3 regions of the Paenibacillus sp. PvR098 genome follow, and region 1 is predicted to be linked to each of the others. Evidence: riboswitches for the same ligand, from Rfam matches in the RefSeq annotation. Region 1 holds a riboswitch; each other region holds the start of a gene.
What was found. A riboswitch is a leader RNA that binds a small molecule or an ion and turns the genes downstream of it on or off. The one in region 1 is predicted to bind cobalamin.

Region 1 (4,188 bases):
CTGTAAGCAAACAAGACACCCGGATGCTTCAGCTTCGCCGCATCAATGGCACCCGGGATATGCAGCTTCGCATGCCCCGCAGCAAACAGCGTAATCGGCACAACCGCAACGCGGGTCGCTCCCCGATCTACGCAGGTCTGAATGCCTTGAGCAATCGTAGGCGACTCAAACTCCAAAAAGCACGTTTCTACGATCGGCTCCCCAAGCGTGCCCGCCACCGAGCTTACAAAAGCTCGGACCTCCTCGTTCCCTTCCGGATCCCTGCTGCCGTGCCCTACAAACAATACCGCATTCATGCTCCGTCCCCTTTCTTACTCTTTATTCGCCTTATCGGCCTAGTTAATCTCCACAAACCGCATTCTCGATTTGAAACACCGGCAAATCCTGATGCCTGTAGCCCTCGAGCTCCTTCACGCGGCCAAAAAATTTATGAAACCGTTCATTCGGGTGTCCATCGTTTGCATAACGGGAAACGATCCTCTCCACCGTTTCCACCAATTGCTCCGGTTCAATTCCCTCAGCGACCGGCTGACCCGGATGGGCATTTCTTCCGACCGTTTTGCCTCCCAGGAACAGATCGAACTTTTCTTTGCGATACACGATCCCGATGTCTTCCTTCACTGCTCCGTAGCATGCCATCCCGCAGCCATTGAAGCCGATCTTCAGCTCCTTCGGCACGCTCATGCCGCCTAAACGGCGATGGAGCTCCGTCATATACGGCACAGAATCGGCCTTATCCATGTTGCAGAAATCGCAGGCTTTCAGCTGCGCCACATCACCGATCGGCGCTAGCAGCAGCCCGGCCTCCGTTAGACGAGAGGTTATCGTATCCGGATCATTCGTTCGAAGCCGTACCATCAGCTGATGATGCGGAGTATATTCCATCGTCCCTTCTTCTCCCACGATCTCCGCAAGCAGCGCAAGCTGCGGAGCGGTCAACCGCTTCTCAGCTAGACCCGGACTAACAGCAAACTCGAGGATCGCTTCTTGACGGAATAGGACCGTGTCGAAGCTGCCGGTAACAGGCTGAGCCAGTCCAGAGCGGTGCGCTTCGACGAGCTGAAGAGCTTCCAGCGCCAGTCCGTATGCAGATACCGGTTTCTCAGACTCCGCCTCAGCTTCATATTCCGATATCGCTTCCTCGGGCTCCTCCTGTCCCTCCAGCGCCCAAGGCTCTGCCTCCTGCCGCAGCCTCTCATGCGGCTTTAGCGGCTGCACATCCGAACCGAGTGTATACTTGCGCTGATAGCCGCGCGGCGTCACCATCAGCCCATCATAAACGACTGTGGTTGAGTTGCCAATAATCACCGTCGTCAGCATGCCGATATCGTGCTCCAGCATCGCTTCAAGCGTCGTGATGACGATGTCCTCACGCTCCCGGTAAGCACTCTTGACGATCCCTACCGGCGTCTGCGGCGAGCGATGCTTCATCAGCACCCGCTGCGTTTCCACGATTTGCCTTGTGCGTCTCCCGCTTCGCGGGTTGTACAACGCGATGACGAAATCAGCCTGCGCTGCCGCCTCCACACGCCGAATAATCAGCTCCCATGGCGTCAAATGGTCACTCAGACTGATCGTGCAGGCATCGTGCATGATAGGCGCACCCAATAAGGATGCCGTCGAGTTGATTGCCGATATGCCGGGGATAACCTCGACCTCTACGCCCTGTTCCCGCCGCCATCCTTTTTCCATCAGCACCTCATAGATCAGCCCGGCCATGCCGTATACGCCGGCGTCCCCACTGGAGATGACAGCCACCCGGTGTCCAGCCTCCGCTTGACGAACCGCTTCCTGCGCCCTGCTCACCTCTTCGGTCATCCCCGTTCGCACCACCTGCTGCCCGTTTAACAAACCGCGCACCAAATCCACGTATGTGTTGTATCCGATCACGACGTCGCATTCCTGTATGGCGTCTCTCGCTTTTTGCGTCATATGCTCATAACTGCCCGGTCCGAAACCGATCACAGACAATTTCCCTTTCATACTTCAACCCCCCTTGTAAAAATAACAGGACATAAGAAAGCTGATCCTCGGATCAACCCTATGATTTCTGACGGTAACAAAAAAAGCATCCTCCTCCCGGAAGATGCTTGACGACAATGGATTGGGAACCAGCAGCACGGCCTTATATCACGCATTTCCTATGGCCTGATCGGCTGCGTTCTATAATGACGTTATGCCTGCATGGCCTTCTACCGCTCTCGTACACCTTCCTATCCGCGTAGGTCTTGTGGTGACTTCGTTGACAACTGCCATCACAACACGGATGGATCGGCTGCAACAGAACAGGCAGGTCTCCTGACTCGCGTCTCATCGCTTTTCCGCAGCCTTCCCATCACAACCGACAGTGGCGTCGTTCAAACCGAAAAGCTTCTCGCTTACAGTGGCGGGACCGTGTCGGACTTACACCGACTTCCCTTTTAAACCGAGTCGTCAACACGACGAACTCGGTACCTATTCTATGTAAATATGAAGTTATTGGCTTTTTGGGTAAAATCGAGTTAATGATAGCATGGTTATCCTGTTAATGTCCACCATCAGTTTTCACTTTTCATGAGACCTCGGGAAGGTTATGCTAACAGCAGCTCTCTCGAAAAAGGAGTTTTACCGCTCATGAATCATCAAACCCTTATTGATTATGGATTAAAAAAAACCGGCACCGACTTGCGATATCCGTTTGATCCCGGTATGCCTGTACTATTTGTCGGAAATAAGATGTTCGCGCTGCTCGGCTCTTATCAGGGAAAGCCCAGCGTGAACCTGAAGGCCGATCCCGAAACCATATGGCTGACAAGAGAAACGCATCCGAACTCCGTCTTCCCTGGCTATCACATGAATAAACGCCACTGGAATACCGTTCTTTTGGACGGCTCGATTGAAGACCATGAACTATTCGATATGCTGGAGGAATCTTATCAGCTGGTTTGCAGCAAGCTTTCCAAAGCCGAGAAGCAGCGTCTGTCTCTCTTGTAAATCATTCGAAATCCAGTAAGCCAACATTCAGCCCACTCCCCCATCTCTGTAGGGTATGCCCAACGTAGCAGGGGAGGTGTCTTGGGTAAGATTTTACAAGCTGATAAGGACGACCTAAAAATGAAGAAATGGAAAAAAGCACAGCCGATGGCTGAAGCCCTATAAGACAACGAAGGGCATTCAAGCAGCTGTGCTCTTTCCGTAGTTCTGCCACGGCTATACCTGTAAACCCCAGGTACGCTGCTGCGGGTCTAGATAAATTTCACATGTGCTTACTCTGATTCAGCGCTTTGTAAAGCATGCTCCCAGCTGGGGAAGTAAAACAACGCATTCTGCACCAGCTCCGGATGCGACTGCTTTAATTTTTTCTTATTTAACGGCTGACCGCTGGACTTTAGGTCTTGGATCCGGGAAATCACATCAACAACACTCATACTTGATTCCATGAACTGGTCTCCTTTGTAATCTGTTTTAGTAGTATTATTGTCATAAATTAGAAAATTACACATGACCGTTACACGTGCAATGAATCGTCACCGTCCTTCTAGATAGATGGTTTGAATATCGAGACCCATTTTTGTACAATCGGATATAAGCTTAGACAGCTCGAATTACATCCAAAAGCACTCATCCAAGGAGGAATTTCGGTGAAGTATCGCAAGCTCGGAATAACGAATCTGAAGGTATCCGTCATCGGTGTAGGAACTTGGCAGTTCGGAGGCGAATGGGGCAAGCCCTTCACACAAGCCGAAGTCGACGGTATTCTTGATCAGGCGAAGGATAGCGGCATCAATCTGATCGACACCGCAGAATGCTACGGAGACCATACGTCCGAGTCGCTGATCGGCAGCTACGTCTCCCGCGGAAGCCGGGAAGATTGGGTGATCGCCAGCAAGTTCGGACACCACTTTCACGCACATATGGATCGTACACAGCACTGGTCCCCTCAAGAGGTGCTTGAGCAGCTGGACGCTTCCTTGAAGGCGCTTCAAACAGATTACATAGACCTATACCAATTTCATTCGGGAACGGATGAGGCGTTTGATCAGGACGACTTATGGACCCTGCTGGACAAACAGGTGCAAGCGGGTAAAATTCGCCACCTCGGCACGTCCATCGGAAGCAACGATAACCTGCATCAGACCGATGCTTCCTCACGCGTCGGCTCGGAGGTCATTCAAGTCGTCTATAACCGGCTGGACCGCGTGCCGGAGG
Region 2 (4,188 bases), 2.8 Mb from region 1:
TCCGCACCAAATGCGGAGGTTGTTATAATCACTGATGTCATGGGTTATTCCCTTTCTATTCTATGTAACACATTGGTATACGGAACCGGTTCCATAGAAGTCCAAAAATAAACTCTCTTTTGAGAACTAGCAAGAGAACTTGCTGGATGTACGACAACCGTAATCGTTTCAAAGCACCAGTTGCCGTCACCGTTAAAAATAAGCCTGATTTCTCAGGCTTCACTTTAACTCCGTTTCCCGAGTTTCGATTCGTACCATCCCTCGTTTCCCTAATCCCGTCCTGATTGCGATCTTCAAATCCCAGGCTGTCCAATATGCCATTGGCCTTCTCCAAATGATAATCATACGCCCTGACATTGGGGTTATACCATGGTGATCCAGGTGGGATGACCCCTGCATTTCCAACCGCTCCATTACCGCCGAGCACTTTTTCGGCAATCGCAGCCCGGTCAAGAGCATAGGTTATCGCGTGCCGCAAATCTTTAAGACCCAATAGAGGATGATCCAGATTAAATACCATACGGACGATACTTCCATGAGGATTGCTTTCCATGACTTGATAGCCTGCTTTTTTCAGCTCCTGAACATCTTTGTAATTGTTGGACAAGACGGCATCGATATCCTTATTTTTTAGCGATAATACCGTGTTGTTGGCAGTGATAAAGGAAATTTCCTCAACAACGGGCTTTCCTTTAAAATAGTCTGCATTAGCCGTGAATAGATGCTGCCCGGACTCTTGATTATAGCTCTTGAGAATATAAGGACCGGTTCCAACAGCAGCTCCTTCTCCGCGGAAGGATTTGGGGTCTTTAACGTTAGCCCAAATGTATTCAGGAATAATAGGGATCACTCCCATGACTTCTTCCACAAATGGTGAAAAAAGCTTATTTAGATGAAAGACTACGGTCGTGTTATTTTTAACTTCGACATCGTCTATCATACTGGTATCTCCCCAAGCGAAACCATGCTGAGAAAGATATGCAAACGTAAATTTAACGTCAGAAGCTGTGAGTTCCTTCCCATCCTGCCATTTGACACCTTCTCTCAAATGAACGGTGTAAGTCCTTCCGTTATCGGAAGTCTCCCAACTCTGAGCCAACCATGGAATAATACCCTGTTGATCCTTCCAGGTTAACGTATCATAAAGATAACTGACTCGAAGGTACCCAGCTGGTCCTCTGGAACTAAAGGCAAAGGGGGATGGGAACCCGGCATCGCTCGTCCAGGCAAGTCTCAGCTTTTGGGGATCTCCATTCCGTTGAACTTCCTTATTCGATTCGGAATCCTGCTGAGAGTTACATCCAACTAGTAAAACCGCAAAGAATACATAAAGCAGAAAATAAACGGCACGGTTCATGTTCCTTCTCCTTAATTTGGTACATGAAGTCTCGACTCGACAAATTCTTCCGGACAAATACCAACTTACAGCCATGTCGTTTTGTCTTGGAATGCCGTACGTTTCGTTTCCACACTGTCAGCAGAAGGATAGCCGACGAATACGGCCCCGACAATTTTCTTGTTCTCCGGGGAGCCGATCAGCTTGTACAATCGTTCGTCTCTGGAAAGACCTATGCCTCTTGTCCGCCATACTAGGCCCAGCCCCAGCTCCTGCGCAGTCAGCCACATGGAATGTATCGCGCAAGCAACGGCATATTCATTATCCTCGGAGGACGCTTCATCGCCCGGAATGACATCCGAGGTGGCTACAATGACAAGCGGCGTTGCTTCCAGCACCGCGATCGATTCCTTCACCAAATGCGGCTTCGTTGGAAACCGCTCCTCCAGAAAATCCCGGGCGATCTGTTCATATCGCGCCTTCGCTTCCCCGCGGATTACATAAAAATGCCACGGTTCACGCAAACGATCGTTGGGCGCCCAGGTGGCCGCTTCCAGCAGCGCGTTGATTTTCTCCGTTTCTACTTCTTTCGGCTCATAGCTTCTTACCGCTCTGCGGCTTCTTAATGCTTTCGTGATGGACATTGTTCATATCTCCTTTTGATAGAAAATAAAAAAAGCATTTCCAACATTGAGAATGTTAGAAATGCCTGGATATAACTCTAATAAGGCAGGCGCTTTCCAAAGAAACTGAACCACCTACATAAAAAGAACATCCGATCTCTAACACTCCCTAATTCCGCGTAGGGCTGCAGTGTTGTTAAAATAGGCAGGTCTCCTGACTAAGGATATATCTTTCAGACCTTCCCGGGCTATATTCCAGTGGTTGTTCTGAAAGGATCAGCTTGAGTTGCTGAAATCCATATACAGTGGCGGGACCGTGTCGGAATGAAACCGAACTTCCCTTTTAAGTGATAGAAGCGTTCTTCTCACACCTATTTTCTATTGATATGAAGTTGAGTTGTATCCAACCTACCCTTTTTACTGAATACTTCCTTTAGCTTAGTTGCGAAACTTGCAATTGTCAACGCATATAAAGACAATTACCCAAATACTACCATCCGTCCTTGATCAAACCGGATATTTCTTAAATTTCCACATTGAAATCTCGATCCGCCATAACTTGAACAACAAAATCTATTAACTGAGAATCTCTGCATATCATAAACCGCCGCGGTGTGCTGCTTCATAAATTCATGCGTTCCTCGGGTTCAAGACCAGCTGCCAAAACATCGATTATTCCGCCGTATCGACATCAATGATATCTAATACAAAGATAAAGATAGGAATTCCCACGATCAAGCCCCATATGCCCAGGTAATGCTCTGAGAAAATGAGAATAACAAACGTATAGAACATAGGAAGATTCACTTTAGAAGACATCAGTTTCGGATTTAAGAAATAACCCTCCAGGAAGTGAAGCACAGCGATTATGGATAGCACATAGATCACCATCAGATGTCCGCCTATTGTATACCCGATGATACATAAAGGAATTAATGAAATTAAAAAACCCACTACGGGAACTAAACTAAGCAGGAAAATCATAATGGTTAGAGCAAACAGGTAAGGAAAGCCTAGAATCCATAGTCCGATAATCGTAAATACAGTATTGCATAGAGCAATAAGCATTTGAGCTTCAATGACTTTCCCGAAAGACAGAATGAATTTCTTACCAAAATACTCGAACTCTTCATAAAGCCAAGAAAGCTTGCTTCTTTTTAACCTGGAAGTAAATGCAATAATTCTATTTTTCTCAAGAATAAAGACAAAGCTCAGAACGATCGCCAAAACGAATGTTGTTCCCCAATTACTTATTCTAAGAATGTATTCAAAGCCTTGTTTTACGTAAGATTGCAAATTCAAGTCTTTCAAGGTTCTGTACACATATTGGGATAGTTCATCTTGGGGGACTGGCATATTCGTTAATCCGACCAGAATATCTTTTAATTGTTTGATTTGCACATAGACCTTCGGCAAGTAATTAATGATTGCGATAACGAATATGGTAACCATAATCAGATATAACAATATAATGATGACCTTACTATTGACAATCACGTATTTACTTAATTTTCTCGTTAGAACTTGCTGAAGACTGTTCATGATGTAGATTAATAAAAAGGTTAACAGAATCAAGTTCAGCATGTCCCTTATACTAAATAGCAAAATACATATAACGATAATGATGAAGAATCGTCTTACCGTTAAATTTAAAAAGAATCGCCTAATATTCTCCACCCATTCATCTCCATTCAAGTCACCCGCCAATTTTCTCTCTACTCTAGTCTACAAGATGAAAATTGGTTAGCGCAATGATAAATACGCAAGCAGGCATCTAGAATTATAAAAATTCTTAATTTGTAATAAAAATAAGCCGAATTTTCATTTTTGATGAAGTTTCTACCTAGCGAGTTATAGGACAATTTACCCTCCACATAAAAGTAAGTAAAAATGTAGGGGGCTTAGCGGGTTCAAATGATTCGGTCCAATCTAGCCTCCTTGTCAGCAGGAACGGCCAGCCTTACCTTCACTTTCATGTTATGTATGTCGTTATTGGGAAGAACCGATCGTAGACCAGGCATTGAATTATGGTGTATGGAATTTTGAACTGCCCTGACGGCTGCCTTTGTCACGTTTTGCCCATGTAGACGAAAATATTTTTACACTTACACATGTGATATTCCAGAATTAATTAGAAAATGGAGCCCGCAAACCCGCGTGGCTCCATTTTTGTTGTTACGCATAAATATGCAAAGACTTTCAGCAACCTAACAGTTTTTTTTCGCTGTA
Region 3 (4,188 bases), 2.2 Mb from region 1:
CCGCAAATCGCGGTTTTCTTGCCTGCAGGCAAGCTCATCGTCAATCCTTGAAGCGCCTCATCCCCAGTTCCGGGGTAGCTGTAGCGTACATCGTGAGCCTCCATTAACGATTTCATATCATATCCCTCCAGCGAAGCCCCAGCTCGAATAGCAATAATAAGGTCACTCCGATACGGCTTTCCCATACATAACGCAAGGGCACGGGGCCCGCTTGATAAGGAGCCAGTTGAATATCTTGCGTAAATCCTCTTGCTATCAGACCATGCGATAGACTCTTAGACCGCTGCATCGTCTTGCCGAACAACCGGACGATCAGGATAGCCGTATCCTTCAGCCTGCGATCGAAGCCGGTCTGACCGCCGCGAGCCCTTTGAGCCGTATACATCTGCTGAGCCGTATCCGAGAGCACGAAGAGAAAGCGGTACATGATCAGCATCAATTCCAGCACCAACGACGGCACACGCAGTTTTTTCATCACCTGAAACAGATCGGACATTGAAGTGGTCAGCATGAGAAAGGTAATACAGGATAAACAAGCGATGATCCGGATGAGCAGGCCGAACGCTTGGTACATGCCTGCTTCCGTTACATAAGCCGTCCACTGTGCAAAGGTAAAGAGGGTGATCCCATTGGTGAGGGCCGTTACGGAATCGGTAGCTGAAAACTCGATGACAAGCGCCGGAAGACTGGCTGCATAGAAGAGGCAGGACGCCCCGATGAGCAGGCTGTACACTTTGACGGGGACCTGGGCATATTGGGTAGCCCATAGGAACATCCAGCCCATGATCAGGAGCTGAATGACGGGATGAGCTAAGTAAGACAGCACCAACAGAGAGGCTGCGAATCCGCTTTTCCACATCGGAGAAACGGACCGCAGCTTGTTCGTATAAGAGAGCGTATCGATCAGCTTAATCATAACGTTTTGGATTTGGAGGCTCTGCCCTTGAACCATCCGAACGCATAGCCGATGAAACCTGCGCCGATAGCAGCTTGCAGGGCAAACAGCATGCTTTCGGTTTCACCCGGAGGCTCCATCAGCGGGGAAAACCAGGGCTCATAAGCAGGCTGAATCTCGGTGATCATTTCTTCCGCAGCGCCGTCAGCTCCGCCAAATTCGCCGTTCACGAACAGGAGGGGAAGAACGGCCAATAATACAACGATGATCAAGATGAGAACGCTCATTTTACGGGTTATCATGGTGGTTAAGCCCCCTTCATTTTACTCTGCAGCAGTGACATTTCCTCAGAGCTGTTGGATTTCAGCCAGTTCCAGATCAGTACGGTGAGCAGTCCTTCGCTGATGGCCAAAGGGACTTGGGTAATCGCAAAGATACCTCCGAATTTAGCGAGCGAAGCGAGGAAGCCGCCGCTCTCTGCGGGAAATGCCAAAGATAATTGAATCGAGGTGACGACATAGGTAGACAGGTTAGCCAGCGCAGCCGCCGTAAAGATGGATAGCGTTTGTTTCCCTGTGGATCTCATCATCCCCCTGTATGCCGCATAACCGATCATGGGACCGGCGACAGCCATAGAGAACGCGTTGGCTCCAAGGGTGGTCAGACCGCCATGAGCAAGCAGCAAAGCTTGAAACAACAAGACAATGGATCCGAGCACGCTCATGGGCAGCGGACCGAACATGATGGCGCCAAGGCCCGTCCCGGTAGGATGCGAGCTGCTTCCTGTCACGGACGGAATTTTGAGTGCCGACAGGACGAGGATGAAGGCGCCAGCCACACCCAGCATGATTTTGAGTTCCGGCGTTTCCCTCGTAATTTTAATCAAGGCCCGGAGCCCGAGAATAAAGAACGGCACAAACACAGCCCACCAGAAGATCGCCCATCCCAGCGGAAGAAAGCCCTCCATAATATGCATGGCATAAGCGGATTGAGGTTCATTGACAGTCAGGTACAACGTAAATCCCAGGACTAATAGAAGCGTGCTTATTGCTTTTTTAGAGATCATACTTTACATATCCTCCTGTGTACGTAGTTATAGAACTCAAAAAACCAATCCTATTGGATTGGTCAGGGGTACGCATGAATAGACGACAAGATCCGTTAGCGGTGATCATCGTTTCATTATTCGTACACCATTCCTTTCCTCGAAGGCATTCGGGTGCGTAGATTAGGTAGGTCTCCTGGCTCTTGGATCGTTGTGTTCTCCCGTCTTCCCCAATGAATCATCGAGTGACATGCTGAGAGAAACTCCCCAAATACAGTGGCGGGACCGCTCGGGATTTGCACCCGATTCCCTGTTACCCTTTGCTAGTACAAAGGCACCTGATCTACTATGTATGTAATTCGTTTGTGGTAATTCATGCATATATGTATTCGCTATCAATCGTCAAATTCCTCTAAGTAACACGAATTTATTGAAATATAACACGAACGATAGGGTTTTGTCTATCTAAATCCTCCATCGGAATGCAAGATTTGGCCTGTAATCCACTGGGCATCATCCGTTGCTAGAAAAGTGATAAGCCGAGCCGCATCACGAGGCAATCCAACTCTCCCCAAAGGGGAGTGGCCTGCTAGCTCCTGCTGCAAATCCGGTGTCATCCAGCCTGTGTCGGTCGGTCCCGGATTTACAGCATTTACCGTGATCCCCTTGGACCCGACCTCTGCAGCAAATGTTCTTGTAAAGGCGTCTATAGCGCCTTTCGTCGTAGCATAAGAGATTTCGCCAACCATAGGACCCAAGGATTGACCGGAGGTCATGCTTATGATTCTGCCACCTGTGCCTTGACTAAACCTTCTTGCAAATTCGACGCTTAACATAGCTACGGCCCTAATGTTGATCGCATAGTGAGCATCTAACGATTCAGCAGTCATTGTATTCCAATCATCGTTTACAGAATAGCAAGCGTTATTCACCAGGATCGACGGCTTTCCCAGCTTTTCCTCAACTGTTTTTAGAATAAAAGGGATATTGTTTACATCGGAAAGATCAGCCATGATATGCTCACATTGTACGCCAAGCTGCACAATCTCATTACTAAGCTGGTCTTGTTCCTCGACATTACCGCCCCATGGCATGGTTTCATCGTAGTTAACCCAGTAGGTGAAGAAAATATCTGCTCCCTCGCTAGCCAGCGCTTTACATATTGCGGCACCTATTCCCGCGCTGCGGCTTGCTCCAGTTACGATGGCAATTCTGCCTTGTAATTTACGGGTGTTCATCGGATTCATCTCGTTTACACTTCCGTTTCCTAATAAAATATAAACTGCTGAAATGCTATGTTCTGGGTCTTTTCTTTTTCCACCACAAGAAGACGATGCCAATGAGTACCAACATAACTACGAGAGCTAGGGTGAAGCCTGAACCAGTGCTTGTCTGCACCATTGGAATCGGTTCTCCAAGTTGGTCTTCGTTAAATCCGGTGGCCAATCCCGTATTCCCGCAAAGCCTCGGCCGCAGTTTCCCGTCCTCCATCCCGGCAAACACAACGTACTCGTCTCCTGTCTTAAATTCCGTCCAACCGTTCTGGTTTAAGGTAAGCTTACCGCTTGGGTCACCCTTCCAAGCCTTAGCGACTTCAAAATGAAGTTTATCTCTGTTTTGCGAAACTACGGTTCCTTTAAACACCATTTGGGAAAATTCCATTTCTTCTTGGGGAGCGCGCGGCGGAGCACAAGACAGGGCAAATGCCGATTGCGAAGTAATAAAACTGAAGCATAAGAGGATTATCAAGATGAGACTTGCTTTTTTCATACGATCAACCCCAGACCTATGAATTGGTTAGCTTACCTTATAACGTAACGCTGAGGGTGAATGTTGCACAAGAGAAAAGCCGCTTAAACCCTGTTTACTTCAACATACAGGTACTAGAAGAAAATAGTACTATTTCAACATGTGAAAACCCTTTAAAATATTTATAAGGAAGAAAATGTTAGGGATGATCTTATGATGGTAATGACGGATCGTATAACGATGTTAAAAAAGCATGAAAATGATTGCTACAGCATCTGTCTGTATTTATTACAAAGTGAGAAGCTGGCTTGCGAAGCAGCAAAAAAAGCACTTTATAATTTGAGTATATGCGATTCATTTTTTGCTGCCAATCCCCAAACCGTGAGTGAACTGCTGCGTAAGGAATCGATGAGATCAGCCCTCCAAATGAAGAAGGAGCAATCCGATTTGCTGCCGCTGTAATCAATGGAGCAACATTTGCGAAAAGAGGTTATCCAAG

Region 2: it holds a riboswitch for cobalamin, as region 1 does, so the genes downstream of both, JOE45_RS07940 (nitroreductase family protein) here and cobJ (precorrin-3B C(17)-methyltransferase) in region 1, are expected to answer to the same signal.
Region 3: it holds a riboswitch for cobalamin, as region 1 does, so the genes downstream of both, JOE45_RS10780 (energy-coupling factor ABC transporter permease) here and cobJ (precorrin-3B C(17)-methyltransferase) in region 1, are expected to answer to the same signal.

What each region holds. Positions count from the first base shown of each region.
Region 1 covers NZ_JAFIBU010000001.1:4,358,424-4,362,611, reverse strand. Annotated here, with positions in the region: gene JOE45_RS21660 (sirohydrochlorin chelatase) at 1-296, opposite strand, end outside; gene cobJ (precorrin-3B C(17)-methyltransferase) at 340-1,983, opposite strand; cobalamin riboswitch at 2,272-2,473, opposite strand; gene JOE45_RS21650 (MmcQ/YjbR family DNA-binding protein) at 2,614-2,973, shown strand; gene JOE45_RS21645 (hypothetical protein) at 3,246-3,419, opposite strand; gene JOE45_RS21640 (aldo/keto reductase) at 3,621-4,188, shown strand, end outside.
Region 2 covers NZ_JAFIBU010000001.1:1,594,000-1,598,187, forward strand. Annotated here, with positions in the region: gene JOE45_RS07935 (ABC transporter substrate-binding protein) at 56-1,357, opposite strand; gene JOE45_RS07940 (nitroreductase family protein) at 1,423-1,980, opposite strand; cobalamin riboswitch at 2,147-2,349, opposite strand; gene JOE45_RS07945 (AI-2E family transporter) at 2,632-3,636, opposite strand; partial or broken gene JOE45_RS07950 (Lin0512 family protein) at 3,870-4,046, opposite strand.
Region 3 covers NZ_JAFIBU010000001.1:2,151,400-2,155,587, reverse strand. Annotated here, with positions in the region: gene JOE45_RS10795 (energy-coupling factor ABC transporter ATP-binding protein) at 1-116, opposite strand, end outside; gene cbiQ (cobalt ECF transporter T component CbiQ) at 113-952, opposite strand; gene JOE45_RS10785 (energy-coupling factor ABC transporter substrate-binding protein) at 913-1,197, opposite strand; gene JOE45_RS10780 (energy-coupling factor ABC transporter permease) at 1,203-1,961, opposite strand; cobalamin riboswitch at 2,110-2,297, opposite strand; gene JOE45_RS10775 (SDR family oxidoreductase) at 2,402-3,187, opposite strand; gene JOE45_RS10770 (hypothetical protein) at 3,234-3,710, opposite strand; gene JOE45_RS10765 (hypothetical protein) at 3,903-4,151, shown strand.